Regions from separate parts of the Peribacillus sp. NPDC097675 genome, predicted to be linked through region 1. Evidence: riboswitches for the same ligand, from Rfam matches in the RefSeq annotation. Region 1 holds a riboswitch; each other region holds the start of a gene.
The links. A riboswitch is a leader RNA that binds a small molecule or an ion and turns the genes downstream of it on or off. The one in region 1 is predicted to bind S-adenosylmethionine.
Positions count from the first base shown of each region.

Region 1 (3,339 bases):
TAGCGGTTTTTGCAGGGCGGGCGTCAAGAACGTATTGTCAACAAAGCTCAAAGCACCTATGCTTTTGGCAATATCACATACGGCTTTAATGTCGGTCACCTTAAGCAAAGGATTGGAAGGAGTTTCGATATAAATGGCTCTCGTATTGGGCTGGATGGCGGCTTTTACACTTTCAAGATCCGTCATATCCACGAAAGTATGCTCGATGTTGAAGCGGGTTAACACGCTTGTTACCATTCGGAATGTACCACCATACACATCTTCGGAGATGACGATATGGTCACCGGCAGAAAGTAGGAGGAAGGCGGTTGAAATGGCAGCCATCCCGGATGAAAAGGCAAATCCACGGGTACCTTCTTCAAGTTCTGCAATGATATCTTCAAGTGCTTCGCGCGTGGGATTCCCGCTACGGCTGTAATCGTATTTTCCAAATTGATCAATATCATTCTGATGGAAAGTGGAAGCGTGCTGGATCGGAACGCTCACCCCGCCTGTTGTTGGATCGAATTTATGTTGGTTATGAAGTAATTTGGTTTCAAAGCTGAATTCAAGGTTGGTCATCGTAGTGCCTCCTTTTTGACTTGTGCGAATGCTTGTTGCAGATCTCCGATTAAATCTTCGCTGTCCTCGATGCCAACGGAGAAACGTAGTAGCCGATTACAAACACCATTTGCCGTTCTGACTTCAAGAGGCATATCTGCATGTGTCTGTGTCGCCGGATAGGTGATGAAGCTTTCAACACCGCCTAGGCTTTCTGCAAAGGAAATCAAGGAAAGTGATTGTAAAAATGGATTGACGGCTGCTTCGTCGTTGACCCGAAAGGAAATCATTCCACCACGGCCCGGATAGAGAACATCTGTTACACAATCATGCTCCGTTAAATAATCGACCATGATTTTGGCGTTCTTTTCGTGACGTTCCATTCTTAGTGCCAAGGTTTTCATCCCACGCATCAACAGCCAGGAATCGAACGGACTCAAGACTGCTCCCATTCCATTATGGTGGAAGGCAAGGGACTCACATAATTCCGCACCTTTTGCCACTATCAAACCGGCAAGTACATCATTATGGCCGCCAAGATATTTCGTTGCACTATGAATCACAATGTCGGCACCAAGTAGGATGGGCTGTTGAATGATTGGTGTGTAGAAAGTGTTGTCAACAATCAATAGTAAATTGTATTGTTTGGCAAGGGCGGAAACTGCGGCAATGTCCGTTTGCTGCATCAGAGGATTTGTGGGAGTTTCAATAAAGATGGCCTTTGTTTGAGGGGTGATCGCTTTTTCGATATCCTCTAAGCAACATGTATTGACATAATCGCAGTGTAATCCCCATTTTTTAAAACCATGTTCTAACAATCGATATGTACCGCCGTATAAATCCTCACTACTGATCCATGCATCTCCGGATTTGAATAAAGATAGGATGGAGGCAATCGCTGCCATTCCCGAGCTGCATGCAAAGCCTTGATCACCATGTTCAAGCTTGGCTATGGATTGCTCCAAAAGCTGACGGGTCGGGTTTCCTGTTCGTGTGTAATCAAAACCTGTTGATTGACCAATTCCTTCGTGGCGGAAAGCTGTCGAGAAGTAAACGGGCGGATTGACCGTTCCTGTCGCCGTTTCACTGCGGTTTCCAAGCTGAGCAAGATACGTTTCTGGTTTGTACATAATTTTCACTGCTCCTTTAAGTTAAATAAAATAAAAAAAGTCTTCTTTAAGAAGAAGACTTGGATAAGTAGACGAGTCATTCTTCTTATCTTCCAAGTTACATAAACTTGTGGAATTAGCACCTTTTCATTGGTTGGAAACAAATGAAGGTTGCTGAGGTGTCATAGGGCCATTCCCTCTACCTCTCTCGATAAGAGTTTAGATTATTCAATTTCTTTTGAATTTACTATATACACAGAATTATGTCAAGAACATTCATGATAAATGCATGAAATAGGGGGAGGTGACGTGGCAGGGATAGAAGATTACGATTTTAATGGAATGACCAGAGGTAGAGAAATGGATGCTGATTAAACACCGATTCCTCTGAAGAAAAAGCCCGGATTTGTTCTGTTTTTTTTGCTTTAAAATAATAAAGTTTGTACAATATAGAGGGGATTCATATAAAACGTCATTATTCATTGCATATACATAAACGTTTCTTAATGGATAGTGCGAACTTAGGGGGAGAACACATGGAATACAGAATCGAACGAGATACGATGGGTGAAGTGAAAGTTCCTGCTGATAAGTATTGGGGAGCACAAACAGAAAGAAGCCGCAACAACTTCAAAATAGGTTATGAAAAAATGCCAATTGAATTGGTTCATGCGTTTGCTTATGTAAAACAAGCGGCAGCTAAAGTGAACTTTGAACTGGGCGATCTTTCAGAAGTGAAAAAGAATGCCATCGTTAAGATTTGTGGTGAAATTCTAGAAGGAACACTTGATGAACATTTCCCACTGGTGGTCTGGCAAACTGGGAGCGGCACGCAAAGTAATATGAACGTGAATGAAGTGGTCGCTAACAAAGGGAACGAATGGTTGAAGGAAAACGGTGAAACTGAAATGCTTCACCCGAATGATGATGTGAACAAAGCACAAAGCTCTAATGATACATTCCCAACGGCTATGCATATCGCAGCTTATATGGAAGTGGCTGAAAAGTTAGTACCGGCCATCAAAGTGCTACGTGATACATTCGCAGCCAAAGAAAAAGAATTCTGGGACGTCGTGAAAATTGGCCGTACCCATCTTCAAGATGCAACACCACTAACTTTAGGTCAGGAAATTTCCGGTTGGAAAGCTATGCTTGATAAAGATTTAGCGATGATCGAAGAGAGCAGCCAAAAATTATTGAACTTGGCATTGGGCGGTACAGCTGTAGGTACTGGAATCAATACGAAAAAAGAATTCCCGGGACTTTCCGCTGAGCAAATCGCTGCTGATACAGGGCATTCTTTTGTCACATCGGATAATAAGTTCCATGCCTTAACCAGCCATAACGAAATCGTATATGCCCATGGTGCGCTAAAAGCATTAGCGGCAGACTTAATGAAAATCGCGAACGATGTTAGATGGCTGGCCAGTGGCCCAAGAAGCGGAATAGGTGAAATTGCGATTCCAGAAAACGAGCCAGGCAGCTCCATCATGCCAGGTAAAGTGAACCCGACACAATGCGAAGCAATGACGATGATCGCAACACAAGTTGTCGGTAACGATGCTACCATCGGTTTTGCAGCAAGCCAAGGTAACTTCGAATTGAATGTCTTCAAACCAGTTATCATTTACAACTTCCTGCAAACTGTTAAATTATTGACAGATGGCATTCATTCTTTCAATTATAACTG
Region 1 covers NZ_JBNNSK010000011.1:176,207-179,545, forward strand. The annotation lists gene metC (cystathionine beta-lyase) at 1-561, opposite strand, end outside; gene ACQKL5_RS17000 (methionine biosynthesis PLP-dependent protein) at 558-1,670, opposite strand; SAM riboswitch class I at 1,753-1,867, opposite strand; gene fumC (class II fumarate hydratase) at 2,186-3,339, shown strand, end outside.

Region 2 (3,339 bases), on a different contig from region 1:
CGGATATCGTGTACCTTGCCATTCAAAAATATGTCGCCGGAATAATGGACATGAGCCCCTGAAAGAACTTTCATTAATGTCGATTTCCCTGCTCCATTTGCGCCGACCAATGCATGTGCTGTCCCCGACCGCACTGAAAAATTCACTTCATTCAGCGCTTTTACACCCGGAAATTCGATTGATATCTGTTTCATATCTAATTGAATGCCCATGTCCCATCCCCCCATTAAACAGACACTCTCTTTGACATGAAGAGAGTGTCCATCAATTCTGATTGTTACTTCTTATAATGTTCTTTCAATACCTTCATCCATTCTTCCTCAAATTCCGTTGAAACTCCCCAGCCTTTGACAATGCCGGATAGATTGGTCATGTTGACTGATTCCTTGGATGATTGTAACTGTTTTTGTGAAATCAACGAAGCTTCTAAATCATAGCTTTGCGGTGTTTCTTCTCCCGCTAATTTTTTTGCCAAAAGTCTCAAATTCACTGCACCAATCAATTTCGGATCAACCGCTGCCGTATACGACCACGAACTTCCTTTCGTTTGAATCTCCTGAAGATCGGCATTGGAAACATCAATTCCATAGATTTTCACTTCATCCCGCCCTGCTTCTTTAATTGCACGAGCAGCTCCGATAGCGAATGCATCCCAAGTTGCAAAAATTGCGTCAATCTTTCCTTTTGGATATTTATTCAACATCGCAGCAACCGCATTTTGCGTCTGGACCGAAGTATCTGCCGATGCCACCCCGAATCTTTCAACTTCCTTAATGCCAGGGTTTTCTTTTAGCTTATCTTGATACACGGCGTTTCTTCTCACCATTGGTGGGAAACCGTCCACCCAAAGGTATGCAATGTTCGCTTCGCCCTTTTCCTCTTCAATCAATTTATCAAAAGCAAGGGTTGCCAATGCTTCATCGTCTTGTGACGTTACGGTTACACCATCAATCTTCGTTAAATCACTGATGGAATCAAACGTGACTACGCTTTTCCCTGCATCCACCAATTTTTGTACATCATTCACAGTCGCTGCATCATCACCATGGGAAATGATATAGCCATCATAATCTTCCTCAAGTGCCTGGGCGATCGCATCATGGAATTTAGCCGTATCTCCATTCGCCGTATATGTATCCACTTGAAAGCCGAGTGCTTCTCCTTCTTCTTTCGCTCCTGCTAAATATTGGGCCGTGTGATCATCCCCCCCAATCTTACGGATGACTTTAATTTTGGCTCCTTCCCCTTTTGCAAATCGTTCTGGAACATTTTCAAAGGAGACTTTTTCCGTTTTTTTGGCTTCTCCCGTACTTTGTCCTGAAGAACAGCCCGTCAATAGTAATGCCGAAGCAATGACTGAAATGAATGCCCCTTTAAAAAGTGATTTTCTCATTTTAACTCCCCTTTTTTACATTATTCACATCTGTTTTGTTGGTATAAATCTAAAATAAAAACCTCTCTAAAATTAGAGAGGTTTAATCAGCTGATTGGCGGACTTATCCCTCTCTTATCTGTCAAAACATTTCTGTTTTGCAGGATTTAGCACCAATTCCTAAATGGAACGGTTGCTGGGCATCGTAGGGCCAGTCCCTCCGCCACTCTTGATAAGAGAATATAATGTGTTACGTTACGTTTCGTTTCGATAAGTAACACTTTATAGAGATATAGTCGTTAAGTCAATAGTATTTAGAATATTTTAAATGTTTTATTTTCCTTGCAATTTCGCCAGGCGTCTTTTTTCGACTTTTTCAAGACGCTCGAACTGGCGCAACTTCACTTCGAAAAGAGTGATTGGATCACGGTAAACTTCCGGATTTTCTCTCATATGTTCCAAAGCAGCCTGCTGTTCCTTGATTTCGGTTTGCGTTTGTTCGATGTTCTTTTCAAGGATGGCAAATGAATTGCGATAGAACAGGGATATGTCACGTTCCAGGGATTTTTCGAACAAACTAAATTGAGTAAGGAAACGGTCACTGATCATATCGGCAACATCTTGGAAGTCTTCATTTTCCAAGAACTTCTTATATCTATTATACATATTCGCTTTATTTTGAGGTATGGCCCCGAACAGTTTCCCAGCTCCCTTAAGAATCAATTGAGATGGTGTCCTTCTCAGTAAAATATTCACGTTATCAATCCGGATACTGCTTGTCATCCGGTCAGCATCACGACGCCAGTCATCCAGGACCCTGAAGTCCCCGGCAAGTACAATCCGTTCTTCTTTATACAATTCATTGAATCCGGCGCTCATTTCGTCCATGAACTGTTGACTTTGCATAAATTCCAACTGTGATGTAGCGATCCAGTCCTGAAGGGATCGGAAATATTGTGGCATGATTTTGTCTGATATAAAGGCCTGTATCCGATCATTCATTTCCTGATTCAGCTGTATATGGACTTGGCTGAAATCACTATTCTCAGATAATGTTTTAGAGCAATCACGCAACAATTCGGGAATTCTTGTGGAAAGTTCCTTTTTCACTTCTTCTTTAAGTAAACGATAAGATCTGGTTATATTCTCGCTTTTTTCTGTTTCCAAATCAGTCAGCTGATTCGTAGCACCCTTCAGCTTCACTTCCATCTGTTCATTCCATGAAATCGAGTGCTCGCATTTCCGTTCGTTTGCTGCCCGTTTTTCTAAAAGATAGGATAATGTTTTACGAGTAAAAGCAAGCAGCTTCTCCGCTCTCATTTCCTTCCAATTGCTTTCTTGATAGTTTGCATGGAGGAAAACTCCCAAATCCTGTAGCTGTTGTTTGCTGTCATAAAGCTTGGAGTACGCAAATACTTTTGCATTAGGGAAATAGGCATTCACTTTATCCCATGTCTCATCTTCCATCCTGACTGCCACTTGATCGCTGTAAATCGTATCCATTTTATTGAGCAAGAAATGGATGGGAAGCTTTGGAGCCATTTGCTGTATTTCCAATAGCAAATCACGTTCACTGCCAGTAAAAGGTGCCCGTGCATCTAAAACGAACATCACTCCGTCGCTCTCCAGTAGATAATTATGGAAATCAGAATCTACATTCTTCTCTCCATTGAATCCTGGCGTATCTAATAATCGTAGGCGATTATTTCTTAGGTAGTCACTGATGAGCGTAACATCGACAATTGTACCGCGCTGACGGCGAATTTCATCCAATTCCGTTAACTCTTCTACCGATTTACGATCTGTATCGGTAATTTCATAGATTTCTAGGTCATCGCCATCTTTCACGCTAATCAGAGATGAATGGTCTTCCGCCGCAATACTTTCTCCTGCAATGGACTGAATGAAGGATGTCTTGCCATTCCCTGCACTTCCAACAAGAAGCAGGTTGAAATTACTTGTATCCT
Region 2 covers NZ_JBNNSK010000005.1:180,295-183,633, forward strand. The annotation lists gene ACQKL5_RS09725 (sugar ABC transporter ATP-binding protein) at 1-212, opposite strand, end outside; gene ACQKL5_RS09730 (sugar ABC transporter substrate-binding protein) at 278-1,393, opposite strand; SAM riboswitch class I at 1,505-1,611, opposite strand; gene ACQKL5_RS09735 (dynamin family protein) at 1,706-3,339, opposite strand, start outside.
Region 2: another riboswitch for S-adenosylmethionine. It lies ahead of ACQKL5_RS09730 (sugar ABC transporter substrate-binding protein); the one in region 1 lies ahead of ACQKL5_RS17000 (methionine biosynthesis PLP-dependent protein).

Region 3 (3,339 bases), on a different contig from region 1:
TCAAATCGAATGAAGATAAATCATAAACTGAAGTTGCTCCGGGAAAATCCCCTATCTTGGACGGATCTCCGGTGATAACCAAAACTTCATCCAGCCCGACCGTATGCAATCCCATTAAGTGAGATTGAAGCCCAATTAGATTTCGGTCTCGGCACGTAATATGGACCAGCGGATTCACATCTAGTTTGGCCTTTAATAAATTGGCTATGGTAGAATTCGAGATTCTGGGTGAAGCAAGGGAATTATCTGCTAAAGTGATTGAATCCACACCCGCTTTCTTCAAAGCTTCTGCTCCTGCCATAAACGTTTCGATTCCTAACTTCTTTGGTGGATCCAGTTCAACTAGAATGGTTCTCTCGGTTTTGACCCTTTCATGAAGAGCTACTTCCTGTTTCTTGGTATTCACCTCAATAATATCGATATGCCGAGTTTTCGTAATTTTATCTTTAACTGGCGCCAACGCGCCAACCATTTTCTTCACAGCCTGTATATGCAGTGGTGTCGTACCACAGCATCCCCCTATAATTGTAGCCCCTTGTTTTCTTAATTCGAGTGCACTTGAACCAAAATATTGTGGTTCCGCTTTATAGACAAGTCTCCCATCCACATAATCAGGAAGACTTGCATTTGGATAGATGGCAATCGACGCCTTCTGAGGCATTTCCACTTCTTCCAATGCCCTTATCATATGATGGGGGCCTAGACGGCAATTCACACCAACGACATCCGCACCCAGATATTCCAGTTTTTGAAAAGCTTCATTCAAATGAAATCCATTTTGAAGGTTTCCAACTTCATGCATCGATACATTTGCTATAATTGGCAGCGACGTTTCTTTTTTAGCGATTTGAAGCACCGTTTCAAGCTCTTCAAAATCATAATATGTTTCAAGAAGAATCCCATCTGGGTTTTCCAGTAGCAAACTGTATAACTGTTCACGAAAACCCCGTTTTATTTCTTCAATGCTTAAATCTGATTTACGGATGCTACGCTGGGCGCCAATTGTACCAAAAACGAATGCCTTCCCTTTTGCAACTTGTTTAGCAAGGATGACACCTTGGCGATTAATCCGGCTAACTTCTTCTTCAAGCCCATGCCGTTTCAATTTATGAAAATTGGCTCCATATGTATTAGTTTGTAGAATATCCGCACCCGCTTCTAAATACGCACGATGTATCGACTCAATTTTATCAGGATTGGTACAGTTTATTTCTTCATAACACTGATCGATTCCATAGGAATACAACAACGTACCCATCGCTCCGTCCCCCACCAGCATTCTTTCTTTTAGTTCTTTACGAAAATCCATATATACACCCTCTCTCAAAAACACTATGGTTTTTGTTCGGTTTAAATGAGTTTGAGAGTAAAGAAAAAAAACCTTCTCAAAGAAGAAGGTTTTTTCTCGAAACATTCTCCTCATCTATCAAGCTCTGCTTGCTGGATTTAGCACCTTTGCCTAGGCTGGTTGCTGAGGTTTCATCGGGCCAGTCCCTTCACCTCTCTCGATAAGATTTATTAAATTAAATTTTCTAAAGATTTAAAAATTTATTTATATTTAACTTACATGAATCATCCGTCATTTTCAATAGTATATTTGTCATTTCTTCATTATATTCGGATTATTTAAAATTGAATCCTATTCAAAAGCAAAGATTTCCATTCGTCTGCCAAAGAGTGTATCGAGAGTAGATTATTTACCCCATCCTGCCCATCACGATGATGGAGAATTACATCCGTTGCATAGAGGACCGTAACTTGATCCTGAAGCCGTTCTAATAATACGATATCGTCTTGTTTTCTTATCATTCCTTCTTGTATCACCTTAGCAAAATACCCAGTAAGATTAGTTTCCTTCACTAGTTTCAAAAAATCTGGTTCATGGTTAAAATGGGAAATCGTTGAGCAAGGAATACGTCCCTGTGTAATCTGTACGACAGTTTCACCTATGCGATACACATCGCCAATATACGTTTGATTTTCAGTCATTCCAGCAGTCGTCAAATTCTCGCCAAATGCAGGAATGGAAAGCTGTTTAAAGAATTTCTGATTCCAAAGATGATAATGCTCAAAAGGATAAAAACATAATGCACGGTCAGGTCCCCCATGAAATTTCCTATTACCTACACCATCCCCTTCGATACCTAATTTTGTAACAGTTACAGATTCAATTGACCTCTTTTTCATAGCCGTTTTCATTTTAACGCTTGAAAATTCCTCTTGTTTGGGCATTCCGATGTTAAGAGAAATAATTTTGCCATATTCCATTAGACATCTTCCATTTCATTATTTAATTAATAGATTGCATGAAGGTATATTCTGCTTTTAATTTTCAATATATTCAATTAATTATACCAAAAAAAAATAAAAAACACTTCTCTAGGAAAAAAATCCTTACAAAAAAGGCATTACCCTATAAAATAATGCCTTAGTTTTAGTAATTTAGTTGCTATTCTAGAATTAATTATGATAGAATATGAACACAATATATAGTCGAAAAATACATTCCGTCGCCTATATGTTGATTTCACGATTAATTTCCTCATTGTCGCTCTTTAGGGGGCGAATTTTTTTGTCTACTTTTAGTAAATGATTTCTCTCTCGGTGGACCATCCTTATCTTCTAAGCTTTTTTGGCACCTTATATTCGAGATAGCGTAACATCCATGCTGATATGGTAAGCCAGGCAGCACCCGCAACAAAACCTGCCACGACGTCACTCGGATAATGGACACCTAAATAAATACGACTCCATCCGATGATCAATGAGGCAAAAAGAGCTAGGATCCATAGAAGGCCTTTAATAAAATTTTTTTTGATCAATCGTATACATACAACTGCAATACTGCCATAAAGGATGACCGATGCCATGGAATGTCCGCTTGGAAAACTATACCCTGAAACTGATAATAACGGAGCGATATCCGGTCGTTCCCGTTGAAAAATATATTTTAACCCCCAATTAAATCCACCTCCTAATGCAGAAGTTAAAATTATGTAAATTGCGTAGTGTTTTTTACTAAATAAGAACAGAAATAGCGAGAAGACTGAAATCAGGGCAATTATCCATGTCAGAGAACCGAAAAAAGTCAGTTTGGTCACGAAATTGGTAAATTCTTCGCTAAAGGGGCCTTGTATAGATTCAATAACGGCCTTATCAAATTCGATTAACTCCCCTTCCTTCAATTCATCAACAATTTCATTGAAGATTAAAAAATAGATTACGATTAATCCAGCCATCATCGTCATATAAAGATATTTTTTTCTAACATGTACACTAAGAAAGTCCAATCTCCATCACCTCCTTTTAGCTCATTTACCTCAATACCACTAGGATAAA
Region 3 covers NZ_JBNNSK010000009.1:139,666-143,004, forward strand. The annotation lists gene ACQKL5_RS14655 (bifunctional homocysteine S-methyltransferase/methylenetetrahydrofolate reductase) at 1-1,309, opposite strand, end outside; SAM riboswitch class I at 1,417-1,515, opposite strand; gene ACQKL5_RS14660 (MOSC domain-containing protein) at 1,627-2,268, opposite strand; gene ACQKL5_RS14665 (phosphatase PAP2 family protein) at 2,616-3,290, opposite strand.
Region 3: another riboswitch for S-adenosylmethionine. It lies ahead of ACQKL5_RS14655 (bifunctional homocysteine S-methyltransferase/methylenetetrahydrofolate reductase); the one in region 1 lies ahead of ACQKL5_RS17000 (methionine biosynthesis PLP-dependent protein).

Region 4 (3,339 bases), on a different contig from region 1:
TCTTGTAATCTCGTTAAATCATAACCGGTTGTCCATAGTTCTGGCAGCACGACGATATCCGGTTTAGACTGTGCAGCTTTTTCAATCCATTGTTCTGCCACCTGAAAATTAATATCCGGTTGTCCAAAGGCAATTTCCATTTGTAGGCAGGCGATTTTCCATTTCATATTAAAACCTCCATATGTAAAAAAGTACTTTACAAGATTATGATAAACATATATCATTTGTGACTAGAATTTCAAGAAATTTCAGAGAAGGTGTAAAGATGGTGCAATTCGAAAAATCCAAACTTCTTCAGGAGCTTCCCAAGCAATTTTTTGCTTCTTTAGTTGAAAAAGTAAATAAGATATCTTCACAAGGCCATGATGTCATTAATCTTGGACAGGGAAATCCAGATCAACCTACTCCAGGTCATATTGTGCAAAGTCTGCAGACAGCATCAGAAAATACTATGAATCATAAATATTCTCCTTTCCGAGGTCATCAATATTTAAAAGAAGCTGCGGCTCTCTTCTATGAACGTGAATATGGCGTCAAGCTAGACCCCAAAACGGAAGTGGCAATTCTATTTGGTGGAAAGGCTGGCCTTGTGGAATTACCGCAGTGCTTATTGAATCCAGGCGATACAATTTTAGTACCTGATCCTGGCTATCCCGATTATTTGTCAGGCGTGGCCTTAGCACAGGCTAAAACAGAAATTATGCCCTTGACGGAAGAAAATGATTTTCTCCCTAATTACCAGGAAATAGATACTAAAGTTTTGGAAAAAGCCAAAATGATGTTTTTGAATTACCCGAATAATCCTACAGGAGCTTCCGCAACAGAAGAGTTTTTTGAAGAAACCGTTATAAGGGCCAAAGAGCACTCAATTTGTGTGGTTCATGATTTTGCTTACGGGGCAATAGGGTTTGATGGAAAAAAACCATTAAGTTTCCTTCAAGTAAAGGGTGCGAAAGATGTCGGAATAGAAATTTATACACTATCAAAAACTTATAATATGGCAGGGTGGAGAGTCGGTTTTGCTGTTGGTAACGAAAGTATCATCGAAGCAATCGAATTATTACAGGATCATCTTTATGTCAGCCTCTTTCCGGCCATACAAGAAGCAGCGGAATGCGCCTTATTGGATTCACAAAATTGCGTAAAAGAACTGGTGGACATGTACGAAGGACGAAGAAATGTATTGATTGAAGGATTACGGTCAATTGGATGGGATGTCCAGGCTCCTGATGCTTCCTTTTTTGCATGGCTTAAGGTCCCGGAAGGTTTTACATCCGCTAGCTTTGCGGACCATTTATTAACCCAAGCTCATGTCGCCGTTGCACCAGGAAATGGTTTTGGTGAGTTTGGTGAAGGGTATGTCAGGGTAGGACTTCTTACTTCAGAAGAGAGGCTTCAAGAAGCAGTAGAAAGAATTGGTGCCTTGAACTTATTTGGTGAAAAACAGTGAGTGTAAGGTTTGATTGATTTAAATCGCTAAAACCTATTGACAAAGTATGAATTGCATGAAAGAATATAAAGATAATTCTAAATCTTTAAATTAGATACTCAAACAAAAATATAATAGCATTTTCTTATTTTGAGCAGGTGGAGGGACTAGCCCGATGAAACCCAGCAACCGACTGTAATACCATTGTGAAATGGGGCGGTAATTCCGCCGGATCCTTGTTGGGTCCACAGGGCACGGTGCTAATTCTTGCAGCCATCCGGCTGGGAGATAAGAAGATGGCTTTTTAAAGCCTCTTCTTTAGGAAGGGGCTTTTGTGTTTTGCTCAAAAATAGATTTGTGGTAATATCACTCTTTTTCAGATGAGCAGGGCTGGGTACATGAAGAAATACTTCAACATTGACTTTAACGTATAAGGAGTGATCAAATGAGTGAAATAATCGCTACGTATTTACTTCATGATTTCAAAGGAGAGCATGAAAAAAAAGCAGAAGGCATTGCATTAGGATTGACGGTAGGGACTTGGACAGAACTGCCTCACTTAGTGCAGAAGCAATTGGAAAAACATAAAGGGAGAGTAATTTCCGTAACACCTCTTCCTGAAGAAGGGCGAGTTAATCTCTATTTCGGTCAAAAAGTGTACCGTTCAACAATCAAGATTGCCTACCCTGCAGGTAATTTTTCTAATGATCTACCGGCCATCCTGACGACGGTATTCGGTAAACTGTCATTGGATGGGGAAATCAAATTGATAGATTTGGATTTTGTTGGCGATATTCAAAAAGCCTTCCCAGGTCCTCGATTTGGCATTACTGGAATCAGGGAAAAAATTGATGTATTTGACCGTCCTCTCGTGATGAGTATTTTTAAAGGGGTGTTAGGTCGGGATCTTGCTTATCACAATGAACAATTATTGCAACAGGCACTGGGAGGGGTCGATCTTGTAAAGGATGATGAAATTCTCTTTGATCAAGAGCAGACGCCATTTTTCGATAGAGTAAGAACGGGCAAGACCATTTTGGAAGATGTCTATGAAACTACGGGTCATCGGACTATATATGCTGTGAATCTATCAGGGAGAACATTCGAATTGATGGATAAAGCAGAGCGTGCAGCTGAAGCTGGGGCCGATGCTTTATTATTTAACGTTCATACATATGGATTAGATGTACTACAGGCTTTACGTGAAAACAATCGGATTAATCTACCAATCATGGCTCATCCGGCATATAGCGGAGCATTAGCTTCCTCAGCTTTATATGGAGTCAGCTATTCCCTTCTTCTTGGAAAGTTGGCAAGGCTCTCAGGTGCTGATTTATCCCTATTCCCTTCTCCATACGGAAATGTGGCACTCGATAAAGCAGAGGCATTAGCGGTTGCTGAAGCTTTGACGAAAAATGAGCCATCATGGAAAAAGGCCTTCCCGGTCCCATCAGCGGGCATACATCCAGGTATGGTACCTAATCTTATCAAAGATTTTGGATTAGAAAGCGTGATAAATGCGGGTGGAGGTGTCCATGGTCACCCTGATGGTGCAAAGGGTGGAGCACAGGCATTCCGTTCAGCGGTAGAAGCTGTACTTGCTGGAAAATCATTATCTTTAGCAGCTAAGGAAGATCATGGACTTCAAAAAGCGCTGGCCTTATGGGGAGGATTATAAGCATGATCAAACCGATTATATTTTGTGATTTTGATGGAACGATTACCAACTCGGATAATATCATCTCAATCATGAAGAAGTTTGCACCGCCAGGTTGGGAGTCATTAAAAGATGGCGTCCTTCAGCAAAAAATCAGTATTTCTGCTGGTGTGGGCGAGATGTTCTCCCTGCTGGACAGCGATCTAAAGGATGACATCATCCAATATGTCAAGGACACAGCGGGCATTCGTCC
Region 4 covers NZ_JBNNSK010000009.1:174,877-178,215, reverse strand. The annotation lists gene ACQKL5_RS14855 (carbon-nitrogen family hydrolase) at 1-167, opposite strand, end outside; gene ACQKL5_RS14850 (pyridoxal phosphate-dependent aminotransferase) at 266-1,450, shown strand; SAM riboswitch class I at 1,572-1,724, shown strand; gene mtnW (2,3-diketo-5-methylthiopentyl-1-phosphate enolase) at 1,875-3,107, shown strand; gene ACQKL5_RS14840 (2-hydroxy-3-keto-5-methylthiopentenyl-1-phosphate phosphatase) at 3,110-3,339, shown strand, end outside.
Region 4: another riboswitch for S-adenosylmethionine. It lies ahead of mtnW (2,3-diketo-5-methylthiopentyl-1-phosphate enolase); the one in region 1 lies ahead of ACQKL5_RS17000 (methionine biosynthesis PLP-dependent protein).